DNA from 3 places in the Vallitalea longa genome. Region 1 is predicted to be linked to each of the others. Evidence: riboswitches for the same ligand, from Rfam matches in the RefSeq annotation. Region 1 holds a riboswitch; each other region holds the start of a gene.
What was found. A riboswitch is a leader RNA that binds a small molecule or an ion and turns the genes downstream of it on or off. The one in region 1 is predicted to bind lysine.

Region 1 (6,287 bases):
CAAGAAATTGAAATGCAAGAAATCAATGAATATGAAAATGATGAAGATGACAGGTGTTCAACATTTAACGTTTTGCTAAGAAGAAAATCGGTATTATTACAATTAGTCATATTTATATTCTCCTCTTTCATCTATGAACAGTGGTCATTTGCTGTTCCGCTATATATAGAAGAATTATATATGGAAAAGGGAGGAATGTATTTTGGATTCATATCAGGTTATAATGGCTTCATTGTTATATTGTTTACACCAATACTCACTTGGTTATTAAGAAAATTCCGTGAATTACAGAAAATTTTTATAGGAGTGGCTCTATATTCATTTAGTTTCCTACTTATAAGAAATGCACCTGCATTATCTATATTTTTCGTGATGATTTTTGTATTTACCATAGGGGAAATCGTAAATATGTTAGGATCATCTCCATACCTAAGCAGACGAATTCCAGCATCTCATAGGGGAAGAGTCAACAGTTATGCTAGTGTATGTTATTTTGTTGGAGGTGTAGGTGGACGCGCACTGATTGGATGGGTAATCAATGATTATTCATATGCTACAGCTTTTACAGTAATTACTTGTGTAGGTGTTGTTGCACTATTAATCATTCTACTTAATTATAAACTCGATAAAAAAACTTTCCCACTACTTTATCAAAAAAAGGCTGTTTAGACAGCTTTCTTACAATAAAAAATATTGCTTCTGGATTGATTTGCTTTTTAGAAATATTTCAGTCCGAAAGATATGTTGATATAATTTATTTGAATTATGTATAATTTATATATGGGTTGACTAAAACTAATTGTATAGGTTATTATAAACATATTGAAAAAAAATAATAAGCAAATTAGATTAGAGGAGAATTCATTATGAAAGATAAAGTACAAGAAGTATTAGACCAAGTACGTCCAGGATTACAAGGTGACGGTGGTGACGTTAGATTAGTTGAAGTAACAGATGACGGTATCGTAAAAGTTGAATTAGAAGGTTCTTGTAAAGGATGTCCTTTTTCACAATTGACTGTTAAAAACTTCATTGAAAAAACATTAAAAGAACAAATTCCAGAAGTAAAAGAAGTTGTATCTGTTAATTAATCCAACAAAAGACTGTACAACGATTGATAATTAAAAGTATTGTATCTATAAACCTTAGATAATTTTCTAAGGTTTATTTTGGATTGGAAAAAATTTTAGACATGTCATACTAATTTGTGGTAATATAATTAGTAGAGCATACCAAAACAAATGATAGGAGGGTAAACATGCAGTATAATCCGTCATTACCAGTTTATATTCAAATAAAAGAAGATATAATAAAAAAAATACGAATGGGTATTTGGAAAGAAAATGAAAAAATACCCTCGGAATTAAAATTGATGGAAGAATATCACGCAGGAAGAGGAACAGTCAGAGAGGCTATCAAGTTAATAATTGACGAAGGATATCTATATATCAAAAAGGGCATAGGAACATTTGTAGCTCAGAGGGAAGTCGGAATCTCTATTGAACCATTTGTAAGTTTGACTTATTTTATTAAAATGCGTGGATTGAATATAAATACTAGGATATTAGAAAAAAAAGAAGTAATAATAAATAAAGAGTTAGCTGAAGAAACAAGTATAAAAGAAAATACCAAGTGTCTGTTTGTAAAAAGGCTTAGAATGATGGACCAACGTCCTATTGGACTTGAAATATTTCATTTTGTCTACGGAGAAGAAAACTTTTTTAAAGACTTCAATTTTGAAAATGGGATATCTCATTATTTATTTGAGGATCTGAAAGTATCTGTAACCAAGTTGAACATGGATTTAGAGATTGTCAAAGCTTCTGGAGAAGAAAAAGAATTATTGCAATTGAGTGATGATAGTAAAATGATGATTTCTAATAGAGTCGTATATGTTAATAAAGAAAAAGATATTCTCTACCATCTCAAATTCTATTGTGGTGAGCAATTAAGCAAAATAGGAATGGATAACTTTGTGTAAATAGAACTTTGCAGAATAAAAGTAATCCAATTTTATTCTGCAAAGTTTGTAATAAATATAAATTATTATCATTCATTAATTATAGTCTAACTTTTTGGAGGTATTCCGTAATATCCTGTTGTGGAATCTCTGAAGAAATCAGTTTTTATAGGTCTAAAAGTAAATAAGGTAATTGCTATAAACAGGAATAAGAAGATATAAAAACCTATCATATTTTTACATTTACTCTTTCTAGTACATCTCAATAGGAAATAGCTGACTAACTGTCCTGCAAAAGCTCCAACAAAAAACGAAATAAAATGAAGTGCCATAGGATTATCATTGAATATCAATTCATATAAGAAAATAATCAGGTAAGTTGTTACAATAAAAACAATTACTGAAATGGCTTTAGCGAAAACAAAATTGTTTACGTCATGTTTAATGAAAAAATATTCAATAATGCTTACTATGATTACTGGATAGAACATTATCTTGATATGCTCCCATTGACTTTCGTTAACGGGACTGAATAAACCTATGAATGTACATTCTGTCCATTCATACAAAAAATGAAATAAACTTCCAATAAGTATGATTGCTACTGCTGAAATAATCTCAGCTATTATAACTTTCTTACGGTCGTTCATAAAAAACACCACCTTCATATGTCTATAGTATATGTCAATTACATTAAAAAAATAGTTCTAATTAATAAAAAATTAATAAAAAACTTGATTTTGTTTTATTTAAATTACCAATTAATAAAAAATAATTTTAATTACTAAAAGTGTTATGAGAATAATTGAATATTAAAATAGAAGATGATAATATAAAAACATAACCCTAAGTCTTCTAAAAACAATAATAGAAATTAGAACATTGTACTTATTGATAGTCTGATAACATATTAAAATGACCTTTTATTAACTATATCTCATTATATTTATCTATGTAAATATAGTAATATATACAAACACAACTGAATATGAATTGAATATGATTATTATATAGATAGTGGTATAACGATCTATATAAATATTATATAAAACATGAATAGAGGCGCGAAGGAGAGGGTAATCTTTAATTGTCAAGGAGAAGAACCTCTAATATTAAAGACGAATGGATCCTTTGCCGAAAGAGTATGTTTGTTCTTGAACTTATTCTTGGTGATAATGTTAATCCCTTATCACTGCCATAAAGGATGATTAGTATATCCTGTGTTTATGGAGAGCTATTTATGTATTGAAAATAAGATTTCATTACATAAATAGCTTTTTTAATGAAAAAGCACTGAAATCTTATTTTCAGTGCTTTTCTTGCGTTATCAGATGAGAATTAGGGTGAAATCACTAGAAAGGAGTGGATATTTTATTTAGGGTTAAAACTTAACTGTTAGTTAAGTAAAGAAAGGAGTTAAGGTATATGAAATCATTAATCAGAATCAGAATGAGTACTCATGATGCTCACTACGGTGGAAATTTAGTTGATGGTGCCAAGATTTTACAGCTTTTCGGTGATGTGGCAACAGAACTATTAATTAAAAATGACGGAGACGAAGGATTATTTAAGGCGTACGATAATATTGAATTCATGGCTCCTGTGTATGCTGGTGACTATATAGAATGTGAAGGACAGATTACAGGATTTGGTAAAACTTCTAGAAAAATGGTATTCGAAGCTAGAAAGGTCATAAGACAAAGACCAGATATCAATGATTCAGCAGCTGAGATTATGGAAGAATCTGTGATTGTTTGTAAAGCAAGTGGAACATGTGTCGTTCCTAAGGATAAACAAAGAAAGTAGGTAGTGGTTATGGAGAAATTAATAATTACAGCAGCTATTTGTGGAGCAGAAGTAACTAAGGAACATAATCCTAATGTGCCATACACTGTAGAAGAGATTGTAGAAGAAGCTTATAATGCTTACAAAGCAGGTGCAAGTATCATTCACTTACATGTAAGAGAAGATGATGGTACTCCTACACAAGATAAAAATAGATTCGAAAAATGCATTAACGGGATAAAAGAAAGATGTAAAGACGTTATCATTCAACCATCCACTGGTGGGGCAGTAGGTATGACTAATGATGAAAGATTGCAACCTATTTATCTTAATCCTGAAATGGCTACTCTTGATTGTGGTACTTGCAATTTTGGTGGGGACGAGATTTTTATAAATACTGAAAACACTATAATAGAGTTTGCTAACAGAATGAATGAACTTGGTATAAAACCTGAAATAGAGGTCTTCGATAAAGGAATGGTAGATATGGCTGTCAGGTTACATAGAAAAGGCTATATCAAAGCACCGCTTCATTTCAACTTTGTTTTGGGAGTAAACGGAGGTATAACTGCTACACCTAGAGACTTGATTTATCTTGTGAACAGTATTCCAGTAGGTTCAACATATACTGTAACAGGTATTGGAAGAAATGAGTTCAACATGGCTGTCATGGGTATCATTATGGGCGGACACGTTAGAGTAGGTTATGAAGACAATATCTATATGAGTAAAGGTGTTTTAGCTAAATCTAATGGGGAACTTGTTGAGAGAGTCGTAAGATTGGCTAAAGAACTAGGTAGAGAAATAGCAAGTCCAGATGAAGCAAGAAAAATATTGAATATCTAGATTGATATATTTTGGAGAAGGTATATGAATCAATAAATTAAGAGAAGGTGAAAAGGTGAATAAACTAGTCAGTGAAAACCAAATAAAGCCTTTATTAAAAAATGGGTTAGTCATTATGATAGGAGGTTTTTTGGGGTGCGGAACTCCTGAGAAGATTATCGACTTGATAATTGAATCAGGAATCAAGGATTTGACTATCATTGGTAATGATACTAGTTATGAAGATAAAGGAATAGGAAGACTTATTGTTAATAGACAGGTAAAAAAAGTCATAACTTCACATATAGGTACTAATCCTGTAACAGGACAATTAATGAATAGTGGTGAATTAGAAGTAGAATTATCACCACAAGGAACTCTTATAGAAAGAATAAGAGCAGGTGGTTATGGTCTAGGTGGAGTACTTACTCCTACTGGGGTTGGAACATTGGTTGAAGAAGGGAAAAAAGTTCTTGATATAGATGAAAAAGAATATTTACTTGAAATGCCTATCAGAGCAGATATGGCTCTTGTGCGTGGAAGCATTGTTGATACATTTGGCAATACCATATACAAAGGTACAACAAGGAATTTTAATCCAATGATAGCTATGGCAGCTGATACAGTTATTGTAGAAGCTGAAGAATTAGTTAAGCCAGGCGAGCTTGACAAAGAAAGTATTATAACACCGGGTGTTCTGGTTGATTATATAATTAACTAAAGTGGGGTGAGTCATATGATAGATAAGAAATTAGGAAAAGAAATTATTGCAAGAAGAGTGGCGAAAGAATTAAGAGATGGTCAGCTTGTTAACTTGGGCATAGGACTTCCTACTAAAATAGCTAATTATATTCCAGAAGGTATAGAGGTTAGTTTCCAATCGGAAAATGGTATGACAGGTTTGGAAAAATTATCCGAAAGTGATAAAGAAAATGAAGATATAATAAATGCAGGCGGAGGATATGTAGGCGTATTAGAAAATGGAGCATTCTTTGATACTAGTTTTTCCTTTGGACTTATAAGAGGTGGACACGTGGATTTGACTGTTCTTGGAGCACTAGAAGTCGACAAGATGGGGAATCTTGCAAGCTGGATAATTCCAGGTAAACTTGTTCCTGGTATGGGTGGAGCTATGGACCTTGTGACAGGTGCCAAGAAAGTGATAATAGCCATGCTCCATACAGCAAAAGGAAAACCAAAGATATTAGAGGAATGTACATTACCATTAACAGCAAAAGGAGTTATCGATTTAATAGTTACAGAACTAGGGGTTATGGAAGTAACAGACGAAGGTATAGTATTAAAAGAAATAAATAAAGATACAACAATAGAAGAAATCAAATCATTGACTGCTTGTGAATTAATCATAGATGATGATTTACAAGTAATGGAAATATAGTTTTGTTTATAAGTTTTTATGGGTTTTTCAGTAATACTTTAATTGATGACTTATTGTAATTTGATTATATAGTTTATAACATTTAGAAAGGATTGATTAAAAATGATAGGATGCAAATACGGAACACATAGAGTAATAGAGCCAAAAGGAGTATTGCCACAAGCAGCTTATAAGATATCTAATGACATGAATATATATGACAATGAAATGCTCATAGATATTCAGGCTCTCAACATTGATTCAGCTAGTTTCACTCAAATAAAAAATGTATGTGATAAAGATAAAGATAAAATGGAAAAAATGATACTTGATATAGTT
Region 2 (6,287 bases), on a different contig from region 1:
ATGACCAGCTTCACCCCACATTACTTCAGTTCTTGGTGTCCTCTTGCCTCCATAGGTATGACAAGCTTTATCATTGATTCCTTTGTAGGCTTCAACATCAGTTATCTTGACAATAATTTCATCCTTATGGTTATCAAGAAAAACAAGGTTTTTACCTAGTAATTCTTGTGCTACTACCAATGTGTCTCTTTCATAAAAATCTCTACTCAATCTATTCATTTTATTTTACTCCACTTTCTATCATATGTATGTATTATAAAGCAAATTTATTTGGATTAACATTACTTACTCACATATAATATTACAATAAAAGTATTGAAAGTTCTACCTCTATTTTGTATGATATACTTTAAGGGTACAATCACTATTGGTATTTGGGAAGGAATGGTACTATATGGTATGTTTTAACATAATTGATATAAAACTTTTTATGAATAATTTATTGAAAGATAAGATGTTTGATGATTTCGAGGTATCTACTGTTGAACTTAATACGTTTACGAAGTTCAATATTTCTTGTGACATAAATAAAAAATATCTTTCTACAAACGAAATTGAAATACTAGAAGGCAGAGATCAGGTTAAATGGTCAGAAATCAAGAATATAGTTTTCTATATGATTAAAGGAAACAAAACTCCATCTTATCTGAAAATTGTTTTTTCACTACCCCATGACAAAATAGAAAATATGATATCAAAACATCAATTACCTACAAAATCAGATAATGTAAATGGATTATTCATTAATATTTTATATGAAGATAACGTTCTAAAATGCACCACTGGTAGTTCTATGAAGATATTTACATTAGATAAGACTCTAGAAAATTATTGGGATGATTCAGTTAAAATATTTTTCAAAAAACACGGCATAACTGTTTAACCTATAATTCATATCGTTTATAATATAAATATTGCTTTTTTGTTAGCACTCTTCTTCAATGAGTGCTAATTTTTTCTTGACATCTACATAAAATACATTTATTATATCTTATATAAGTTATAATAAAAAATTCACTATATACCTTTACATATTACCAAGAGGCTACGCCTCGTATAATATTTCAAGATAAATAGAAAGTTAAGCTTTCTTATTATATAAAATATAAATACTTATGAAAAATTGTTAGGAGGAGTTAAAATGAGTACTGAAAAAGGGAATCTTTCCATCCATAGTGAAAATATTTTTCCAATAATAAAAAAATGGTTATATTCTGATCATGATATATTTGTAAGGGAACTTATCTCCAATGGATGCGATGCTATAACTAAACTAAAAAAATTAGACGCAATGGGAGAAGCATCTCTGCCTGAAGATAATGAATTCAAGATTGAGGTTATTGTTGACGATAAAGAGGAAACTCTGACTTTTATTGATAATGGTATTGGTATGACAGACGAAGAAGTAAAACAATATATTAATCAAATCGCTTTCTCCGGTGCTGAAGACTTTATGAATAAATATAAAGATAAAGCTAACGAAGACCAGATCATAGGTCATTTCGGACTTGGTTTCTATTCTGCTTTCATGGTAGCCAAAAAAGTTACTATTGATACTCTTTCATATAAAGAAGGATCAAAAGCTGTTAAATGGGTAAGTGACGGTGGTAATGAATATGAAATGAGTGATAGTGACCGTACCGAAAGAGGAACTAAGATTACACTTAACATAGGTGAAGACGGTAAAGACTTCTTGAATGAATACACAGTCAGAACTACAATTGAAAAATACTGTTCACTAATGCCTATAGAGATATATCTGATCAATCCTAATAAGGAAGAACCTAAAAATGAAAATGAAGACGAAAAAGGTGAAGTAAAAGAACCAGAAGAACCAAAACCATTAAATGACACTACACCTTTATATCTAAAAAAACCTAATGAATGTACAGATGAAGAATATAAAGAATTCTATAGAAAGACTTTTATGGATTTCAAAGAACCTTTATTCTGGATTCACCTTAACATGGACTATCCATTCAACTTAAAAGGAATACTTTATTTCCCAAAAATCGGAAATCAGTTTGAAACAATGGAAGGTCAAATCAAATTATATAATAACCAAGTATTCGTTGCTGACAATATCAAGGAAGTTATTCCTGAATTCTTACTGTTATTAAAAGGTATTTTAGATTGTCCAGACCTACCACTTAACGTATCAAGAAGTTTCTTACAAAATGATGGTTTCGTCAAGAAAATTTCTTCATACATTACTAAGAAAGTAGCTGACAAACTCAATTCACTATATAAAAAAGAAAAAGAGTCTTTTGAAAAATTCTGGGATGATATACATCCATTTATCAAGTTCGGTTGCTTGAAAGACGATAAATTCTTTGACAAGACAAACGGAATCATATTGTATAAGACTACAACTGGAGATTACGTAACACTACAAGAATATCTTGATAGAAATAAAGATAAACATGAAAACAAGGTTTATTATGTAACAGATGAAACACTACAAGCTCAATATATCAAAATGTTTAAAGATAATGATATGGAAGCTGTCATAATGAATACGACTATTGATCAACCTTTCATATCACATGTTGAAATGAAAGAAAAAGATACTAAATTCGTAAGAATCGATGCTGACCTTACAGATAACCTAAAAGATGAAGATGATTCAAGTGAAGAGGATAACAAAAAACTTCAAGAAGAAGTTCAAGGCATCTTCAGAAAATCACTTAGCAATGAGAACTTAACAGTTAACATTGAAAATCTTAAGGATGAAGAAATTTCAGCTATGATCATTCTACCTGAAGAATCAAGAAGAATGCAGGATATGAGTAAGATGTACGGAATGTTCGGAATGGATGCTGCTTCAATGCCAAGTAATGAAAGCCTTCTTCTTAATAAGAAAAATAAGTTGGTAAAATATATTCTTGAGAATAAAGATACCGAAAACACTGATATGTTCTGTCAACAAATCTATGATTTAGCTATGATTAGCCATAAACAGCTATCACCAGAAGCTATGACTACATTTATTGAAAGAAGCAACAAGATTCTTCAAAAATTGATATAGTCATATTTGACAAACTGATATATTAGTGATATTATATATGAAAATTTAATAGTTTAGTATAGTAGAGGAGCATTTTACATCAGTAGATAATTTGATTTGTTCAGGCAAATGTGATAATCATTGAAAGGGTAAGATGCCGAAGAAGAAAATACCTGTCTGTTTTCTGTCTGGGTATATAGTGAATAACTATATAACTGTCATATATTAATTGATATATGGGGTGCTACTTGTGACATTTAATATTAATTCTCACAGTCGGCACACAAAGCCGACTGTTTTTTATTATTCTATATTAAAATCCAACATTTCCCTCCACTTACTAATGAAATATTAAACAATACTTTCAATTATTTGTTATTATAACAATATAATATAATAAACAGATATTTGAAATGGGAGGTTTGATAATTATAAAAATTAAATCTATATGAAATCTGAAAATATTTGCTTACCTTATATTGATGTTTTTATTAAAAACAGATATACTAAAGTAGAACTGAAAGCAACTAAATAAATATGCAGTGACTAACTTATACTTAGTCATAAAAAAGATTTTAAATAGAAAAATTCTATTGTAACCAATAAAGATTTTTACTATAGTGTAATACTAAGAAGATATAACAAAAATAATATATAATCTGAGGAGGTTATCTGATGTCTATTTTTACAGGTGCTGGTGTAGCAATAATAACACCATTTAATGATGATATGAGTGTTAATTATGAAGGATTAGAAAAACTGATTGATTTTCAAATAGAAAACAAAACCGATTGTATTGTGATATGTGGTACAACTGGTGAATCTTCTACTCTTAATGATGAAGAACACCTTGAGTGTATAAAAGTAGCTATTGACAGAACCAATAAAAGGGTTCCTGTTATCGCTGGAACTGGAAGCAATGATACAAAACATGGTATAGAACTTTCCAAACAAGCTCAAAAACTAGGAGCTGATGGATTATTACAAGTAACACCTTATTATAATAAAACAACCCAAAAAGGCTTAATTCAACATTTTAGCTCTATCGCTAACAGTGTTGATATTCCTGTTATCCTATATAATGTACCTTCAAGAACAGGTCTCAATATTGATGTTGATACTGCATATGCATTATCAAAAGTAGATAACATCGTAGGTATAAAAGAAGCTAGTGGCAATATCGGTCACATTACTAATTTAGTTCACAAATGCGAAGGTAATCTTGACCTTTATTCTGGAAACGACGACCAAATAGTTCCTCTACTCTCTCTTGGTGGTAAAGGAGTTATCTCCGTTGTTGCTAATATCATGCCTAGAGAAACTCATGATCTAGTTGCAAAATTCTTAGCTGGGGATGTTAAAGGCAGTCTAGAAATACAGCTTAGAATACATGAATTAGTAAAAGCACTTTTCTGTGAAGTTAATCCAATTCCAGTAAAAGCAGCTATGAATTATCTAGGATTACCATCTGGTCCATGTCGTTTACCATTAACAGAAATGGAACCAGCTAACTTCTTAAGAGTTAAAAAAGCAATAGACGATCTTGGAATAACTATCTAAAAAAAAAACCACTGAATACATTTTGATTCAGTATTCAGTGGTTTTTATTATACTACGTAGAGCATTACTTCTTAGCAAATAACACATAATATATTCTAGCTATAAATATTTGTATAGATTTAATGTGTACAAAACAAACGTAAAAAACGGTTTCAAAAATGAAAGGAGTTATATAATGACTAGAATTATAATGCATGGTTGTAATGGGAAAATGGGACAGGTAATTTCTAGAATAGTTGAAGATGATAAAGATGCAGTTATAGTTGCAGGTATTGATGTCAATGATAACATTGCTAACCCATATCCTGTTTTTACTGATATGAACAGTATTGATGTTGAAGGCGACGTTATAATTGATTTTTCTACTGCAAAAGCTGTACCTTCATTAATCGACTATGCTAAATCAAAAAAATTACCAGTCGTATTATGTACAACCGGTCTTAACGATGAACAACTTAATATAGTTAATGAAGCTAGTAAAGAAATTGCCATTCTATTATCAGCAAATATGTCATTAGGGGTTAATCTTCTATTGAACCTAGTGAAAAAAGCTGCTAAAACACTTACTGCAGCAAACTTTGACATTGAAATCATAGAAAAGCATCATAACCAAAAAATAGACGCTCCTAGTGGTACTGCACTAGCCTTTGCAGATTCTATTAATGAATCACTTAACAACGAATACTCCTATACTTATGATAGAACTATAGTAAAAGCTAAAAGGGATTCAAAAGAAATTGGTATCCATTCCGTAAGAGGTGGTACAATCGTAGGTGAACACTCAATTATTTTCGCTGGAAAAGACGAAGTGGTTGAACTTAACCATAATGCTTTATCCAAAGATATTTTTGGCGTTGGCGCTGTGAATGCTGCCAAATTTTTAAGTCAAAAATCAAAAGGCATGTACGATATGCAAAATGTGATTGAAGGAAACTAATAGATTAATTCTATATCGAATAGACAATAAGTCATTTACAGTAACAGTAGATGACTTATTTTATTACTAACTACTATATACAGTTATTTTTTAATGCTCTCTAGTGAATCGTAATATTTCTCTAAAACCTCACTATTATCTTCAAAAAAGTAATTAAGATGTTCTATATTTTTAAGGACCCTTGGTTTTATATAGTGTTCCATCAATTCTGTATCTTTTAATAAATTATGTTTGACACCTATCAATCTAAGAAATTTCTCTATTACATTATGCCTATGATATAAGAATTTTCCTATCTCCTCACCTTTTTTAGTAAGGCTTATAAGTCCATATTTCTTATAATTGACTAAATCTATGGAACTTAATTTCTGAACAAGCTTAGTGGATGAAGAAGGTCTTACGTTCAATCTATTAGCTAATTGATTCATTCTTACATAATTTTCTTCTTTACATATTCTATATATCATTTCTAGATAATCCTCCATACTTGGAGTAAGTATATTATTCTCTCTATCTAGTATTTCATAACCTCTAAAAGTATAGAACTCGGATAAGTTGATAGTTATCCCCTCCTTTAATCTAAATTATTATAGTATCAACAAATTTATTCATATAAATCAAATTGATTCAGTATAATAGATACTACCGAAATAATACCCTACGAAATCATTGCTAACCATAATCAGCATTAAAACCTTCTTATTTCTTACCTGAGATAATTGCATAATTCCTAATTAATTCTATACGCACAAGTAGATTATAATGGTAGAAGAACTTAAACAT
Region 3 (6,287 bases), on a different contig from region 1:
CATAGTCATTATCGACAATTCTATCAATCAGTTCCTGATGCTGTTCTATAACATTAATAGATATATCTTCCATCCAAGCTGTGATCAATCTAATTCTATAATAATGTCCAGAAGCATTTTCTATAATATTCCAGCACATGTTTTTATTGGTCTCATCAAAAGTAATCTTATGGAACATATTATCATATTCCATGAATTTATCGTATTCCTTTTTCTCAAGAGCATCTTTCTGCTTTTCTAGATTCTTTTTCATCTTATAAATGCTATCTTCTGTTTTACATTTCATAAATAGCTCCAAAACTCCACACTCTAGAATCTCTCGTAAAAATCTTTCTTCTTCAACTCTTTTCATATCTATTTTAGATACAATTGTTCCTTTCTGGGGTACTATATATACAAGACCATCTTTTGATAGTTTTATAAATGCTTCTCTGACAGGTGTTCTACTTACTTCCATCCTAGCAGATATATCCTTTTCGCTCATAATCGTTCCAGGTAGTAAAGTCATGTTAATTATATTTTTATATAAAGTACTATAAACTGCATCTCCTATGCTTTTTCTATTTTCTCTCATAATTTTCACCTTTTCATTTATTATTTACGTATTAATCATTATATACCTAATTTACACATTTCAATAATTCATGTAAAAAGGCGATTAAAAACTCATTGATACATCAATATAGTATTTTTTCTGTTATTTTCTTACTATATCAGTTTCTATTGCCTTCTTAGCTACAGCCTCTGCTACGGCATTGACTACACGTTCATCAAATGGCGAAGGTACGATATAATCTTCTCTGAGTTCATTTTCATCAATGACACCTGCAATAGCATATGCAGCAGCTAATTTCATTTCTTCATTTATCTGCATAGCTCCAATATCAAGAGCTCCTCTAAATATACCAGGAAAAGCCAGTACATTATTTATCTGATTAGGATAATCACTTCTTCCTGTACCTATAATTCTAGCACCCGCTTCTCTAGCCTTTTCAGGAGTGATTTCTGGTTCAGGATTAGCCATTGCGAATACGAATGGGTTATCATTCATGGATTCTATCATTTCTTTTGAAACAATGTTACCAGCGGATACACCAACAAATACATCGGCATTTTTCATTGCATCTGCCAAATTACCTTCTACATCATTTTTATTAGTAATAACAAGTATCTCTTTTTGTAGAAAATCCAAATTCTCACGTTTTGAATTGATGATTCCATCTATATCAACAGAAATGATATCTCCTACACCATAATTATGGATCATACGTACAATAGAGCTGCCAGCTGCTCCAGCTCCACTAACAACGACTTTCAATTCTTTTGGATCTTTCTTAGTCAATTTGCAAGCATTCAGTAACGCAGCTGTCACAATAATTGCTGTACCATGTTGATCATCATGGAATACAGGAATATCAAGTTCTTCTTTTAATCTTCTTTCGATTTCAACACATCTTGGTGCTGATATATCCTCAAGATTGATACCTCCAAGAGAAGGTGCCAGATTTTTACATATATTAATTATCTCATTAGTATCTTGAGTATCAAGACATAATGGGAAAGAATCCACATTAGCGAAATTCTTAAAAAGAATTGATTTTCCTTCCATAACAGGTAATGCAGCTTTCGGTCCAATATTACCCAAACCAAGAACTGCTGAACCATCAGTGATAACTGCTACCATATTACCTTTGGATGTATATTTATATATATTCTTTTCATCCTCTACAATCTTTCTGCAAGGCTCAGCAACACCTGGTGAATATGCAAGACTTAATTCTTCTTTATTAGTAACTTGTACTTTTGAATTAATTTCAATCTTACCTTTTTTTTCTTCATGTAGTTTTAGTGATTTTTCGTAGACATTCATTTTACGCCCTCCTGATATATAGCAAATAATTTGTTATTTTAATTTTTCAATTGAATGCTTAAATTATAGTATAGATTGATATGTTATGCAAACACATCATATGTAATATAAATTCTCATATCCTTTTTTATTAGTATAAATGTATTAAGCCCTTTGATATAAAAGTTAAATAATATAAATATACCAATTAATTTTATATATTTATCATTGAAATTTATTATAATATTACTGTATACTATAGTGTAAAAGAAATTTTAATAAATTATACACCTTATTATAATATAGACATTATTACTAATCAATGTTTTTATAGGCGCAAACAATAATCTTTCGAAAAGAGGAAATCACAATGGAAACCATATCTATTGATAAATGCTTAAATATGGATAGAGTTATATTTATAGATGTAAGAACCACTAAAGAATATGAAGAAGGAACTATACCTGGAGCTATCAATATACCCATATTCAATAATGATGAAAGAGCTTATCTTGGAGATACTTATGTTAATGTAAATAAATTGACTGCCAAAGAAGAAGGATTCGAAATAGCTTCTCACAAATTACCTGAAATCTATAAAAAAATCAAACAAATAGGAAAAGGTTATAGTAAGATAATTATTTTTTGCTGGAGAGGTGGCCTTAGAAGCAAATCTATAGCTACAGTTATGTCTCTGATGAACTTACCTGCTTACCAATTAGAAGGCGGATACAAAGCATACAGAACTTACGTATTGAAAGAGTTTGAAAAAAGAACTAAAATCCCATCACCCTATATAGTATTACATGGTTATACAGGATGTGGCAAAACTCTATTATTGAAAGCTCTAGAAAAGAAAGAAATGCCAGTCCTTGATCTTGAAGGATTAGCTAATCACCGTGGTTCTGCTTTTGGAGGAGTAGGTCTTGGGGAACAACCTCCACAAAAAGTTTTTGAAGCTAATGTTTACGATAAGACTATATGTTTCAAAGATTCGCTTGTGTTCGTTGAAGCAGAAAGTACTAAGATAGGTAAACGAATTGTTCCCTCTTTCGCTATCAATCACATAAAGACAGGGATTCACGTTCTTGTTAATTTAGACAAAGATATACGGATAAAAAGGCTGCTAGATGATTATATGAACAATAGTGGTTCTGTTAAAGATAATCTTTCCTTCATTAATAATTCTTTGGACTCCATAAAACCATATATGTCAAATAATGACTTTAATACTATGAAAGAATACCTCAATGATAATAATCTATATGATTTTGTAGGGCTTCTTCTGGATAATTATTATGATCCTATGTATAAAAAATGGAAGAAATATTACGGTACATTTGATTATGAAATTGATTCTGGCAATATAGATGATGCAGTCAATGAATTAATAAAAATATATGATATAGAAAATAAAGAAAATACTAAAAAATAAAACAATTTTAATATTGTAATATATTTCTACTATAAATTAATACAAAACCATAATTATCACTTGACACAGTACTTCGTACTCCTGTATAATTCAATACTGACAATAGAATACGTATAATAGAGGCGCAGTGATTAATAGTACTCATATTGAGCTAGGTAAGCTATGATATATGATGAAAGGATGATCTGCCGAAGCATTATTTTTTTACCAGAAGATAATGTTGGAGTTAAGTTTAATAGACTTATCACTCTCGCTACTTAATGTAGTGAAGGCGCTATTGAATAAGATATATTTCAGACAATAGTGTTGACTATTGTCTTTTTAATTGTTGCACTTTTTTATAAAATTATTAGGAGGATTCTATGGAACTATTATTAAGTTTAGTACCAGCATTAATAATGATTATTTTAGTTATTATAACTAAAAAAGTTATTATGTCACTATCAGTAGGTATACTCATTGGTTCACTGATTGCACATAGTTTTAATGTACTAGAAAGTATTTCATACATAGGTACAACTATTTGGGATATCATAACTGATTTTTCATGGCATATGCCCATTGTTGGATTTTTATTGTTACTTGGTATTATAACCACATTATTAACAATAACTAACTCTACAAAAGCTTTTGCTGATTTTGCTGTATCAAAAATAAAAAATAAAAAAGCAGCTCAAATTGTTGCATGGTTATTAGGAATTGTAATTTTTATTGATGACTACTTTAATGCTCTAGTTATAGGTGAAGTATCTAAACCTATCACAGACCGTTACAGTATCAGTCGTGCTAAACTATCCTATATCATCGACTCAACAAGTGCTCCTGTTGTTATTTTATTACCTATATCAACATGGGGAGCATATATAATCGGTATTCTTACTGACGTTTTCAAAAATGAAAATTATACAGTAACTACAGGGACTGGGGCTTACTGGCAGATGATTCCTATGCAGTTCTATGCGATTGTTGCACTTATTATGGTATTCATAGTTATTAAGTTCAATATTAATATAGGAAAAATGAAAACTTATGAAATAAATGCAGAGAAAAATAATGACATAAGTTGCTCTCAATCAGCCGAAAACATATCCCATGTAAAACCCGTAACTAATAAAGGCTCAAAGTGGGCATTAATAATTACGATCATTTCATTAATCGTTTTAATTCTAGGCGGGATGCTCTACGATGCAAATTGGGACATTAGCAAAATGCTTACTGTTGATATTACTCTTCCATTATTTAGGGGTTCTGTTATAACTACAGTTATAGCTATTATATTTGCTGTATCTACTAGAGAAGTCTCTTTCAAACATCTTCTACGTGCCGCTAAAACAGGAATAGGCTCAATGCTTCCTGCCTCAATCATTTTAATAACCGCTTGGACATTAGTTGAAGTTATTGATAAACTTAATACTGGTCAATATCTAGCTGACTGGATAGTCAAGTCACAAATAAATCCTAGTTTATTGATACCTATCATGTTTTTAATTGGAGGTTTCATTGCATTTATGACTGGTACCAGCTGGGGAACGTTCGGTCTATTATTACCTATTGCTGGTAAAATATTAGCTGTAAGCAGTCCTGCACTTATGTTACCTGCTATGGCCGCTGTCTTAAGTGGTGCTATTTTAGGAGATCATTGTTCACCTATTAGTGATACAACTGTCCTGTCAGCCACAGGTGCTCAAGCAAAGCTTGATGCACATTTCACATCGCAACTACCATATGCATTAATTTCTGGGCTAATATCTTTTATAGCCTTCATAACATATGGATTGACAGAAAGTTTATTAATAAGCTATGTAGTAATAATAGTAGAATTTATAATATTCATATATATCATAAAAAAGATATCTAAACCGATTACTAATTAATATCTTTCAAAATATTATAAAATAATATGGTTGAATATAAAGGGAAAAATACTTAGATAGATTACTGTCTAAGTATTTTTGTTTAATTAATAGTTTTTACATAAATCAAAGTGAATAATTCTCCTTGATAACTTTTTCAGCAGGTTTTCCAAAAACATTATATCCATCATCAAGTACTGCTTCTTCCTCTTTATATAATAACGTACTCCAGTCCCATAGTCCAAAACCATTTATCCATTTTCTTAGCTTTGTTTTATCAAATAATACTCTATAATATTCTTCCTGTTCTTGTAAATCCACATCGCCAACAAGCTTCCAATTATTTGGTTCATAAGAAGAACCCTTTCTGCTAGGACATCCAGTCTCAGCAAAAAAGAATGGCTTATTATATTTATATATAACTTGTTCGATTCTGTCTAATTGATTATCAAAATCATTAATTGGATAATAGCCACTAGAAGATATGACATCTAATGCATCCCACCACTTAACATGATCTTCTTGGTATTTATCCGTATTATAAGTGATTAGTCCTTTATATTCATTTCTTACATCTTGGATAAGTTTTCTCCACTCTCTTTCACGTCTTTCGGTTTGTACCATTTCACAACCTATAATTATCATCATACATTTAGTTTTTTCTGCAATTGCTGCATAATGAAGTTGATATTCGGTATAACTTCTAAACCAATCACTCCATTTTGGTTCACAAGGAGCATCCATATCAAAGAAATTGATATAAGCTCGCCATGTCCCATCTTTCACATTAACAGTAGGTTTTAATATTACTTCTAATCCTAACTTCTTAGCATATGCAATCATTTCTATCAATTCTTCATCGCTAACCATATGATTTCCTGTATAATCAATTTCAATTGATTGAGCAGTATCTTGCAATGCAGCTAGAGCAATGATGACAGTATTGACATTGGTTCGCTCTTTTAACAATCTCATTGATTGTTTTGCTTCGTACTTCAAGAAATCTCCTTTATTACTCATAAAACCATATGTAAATCCTTTAATATATTTCAATTGAAATCCCCCTCTGTCATTTTCCATTGCTGTAAATGTTTAGTTCTGAAAGTTGACGGTCCCATGGATGAGGACCACCACCGTATATTTCTATTTT

Region 2: it holds a riboswitch for lysine, as region 1 does, so the genes downstream of both, dapA (4-hydroxy-tetrahydrodipicolinate synthase) here and kal (3-aminobutyryl-CoA ammonia lyase) in region 1, are expected to answer to the same signal.
Region 3: it holds a riboswitch for lysine, as region 1 does, so the genes downstream of both, QMG30_RS12345 (Na+/H+ antiporter NhaC family protein) here and kal (3-aminobutyryl-CoA ammonia lyase) in region 1, are expected to answer to the same signal.

The regions. Positions count from the first base shown of each region.
Region 1 is NZ_BRLB01000003.1:139,895-146,181, forward strand. It holds gene QMG30_RS08605 (MFS transporter) at 1-669, shown strand, start outside; gene QMG30_RS08610 (NifU family protein) at 867-1,091, shown strand; gene QMG30_RS08615 (GntR family transcriptional regulator) at 1,259-1,981, shown strand; gene QMG30_RS08620 (DUF6512 family protein) at 2,068-2,610, opposite strand; lysine riboswitch at 3,010-3,205, shown strand; gene kal (3-aminobutyryl-CoA ammonia lyase) at 3,386-3,766, shown strand; gene kce (3-keto-5-aminohexanoate cleavage enzyme) at 3,776-4,591, shown strand; gene QMG30_RS08635 (3-oxoacid CoA-transferase subunit A) at 4,647-5,291, shown strand; gene QMG30_RS08640 (3-oxoacid CoA-transferase subunit B) at 5,307-5,969, shown strand; gene kdd (L-erythro-3,5-diaminohexanoate dehydrogenase) at 6,072-6,287, shown strand, end outside.
Region 2 is NZ_BRLB01000001.1:373,982-380,268, forward strand. It holds gene QMG30_RS01550 (DNA-3-methyladenine glycosylase) at 1-219, opposite strand, end outside; gene QMG30_RS01555 (DUF5721 family protein) at 395-883, shown strand; gene htpG (molecular chaperone HtpG) at 1,142-3,028, shown strand; lysine riboswitch at 3,083-3,262, shown strand; gene dapA (4-hydroxy-tetrahydrodipicolinate synthase) at 3,683-4,567, shown strand; gene dapB (4-hydroxy-tetrahydrodipicolinate reductase) at 4,743-5,504, shown strand; gene QMG30_RS01575 (iron dependent repressor, metal binding and dimerization domain protein) at 5,588-5,989, opposite strand.
Region 3 is NZ_BRLB01000006.1:202,004-208,290, reverse strand. It holds gene QMG30_RS12360 (GntR family transcriptional regulator) at 1-574, opposite strand, end outside; gene QMG30_RS12355 (NAD(P)-dependent malic enzyme) at 698-1,870, opposite strand; gene mnmH (tRNA 2-selenouridine(34) synthase MnmH) at 2,220-3,284, shown strand; lysine riboswitch at 3,394-3,569, shown strand; gene QMG30_RS12345 (Na+/H+ antiporter NhaC family protein) at 3,647-5,158, shown strand; gene QMG30_RS12340 (glycoside hydrolase family 113) at 5,264-6,190, opposite strand; gene QMG30_RS12335 (glycoside hydrolase family 30 protein) at 6,207-6,287, opposite strand, start outside.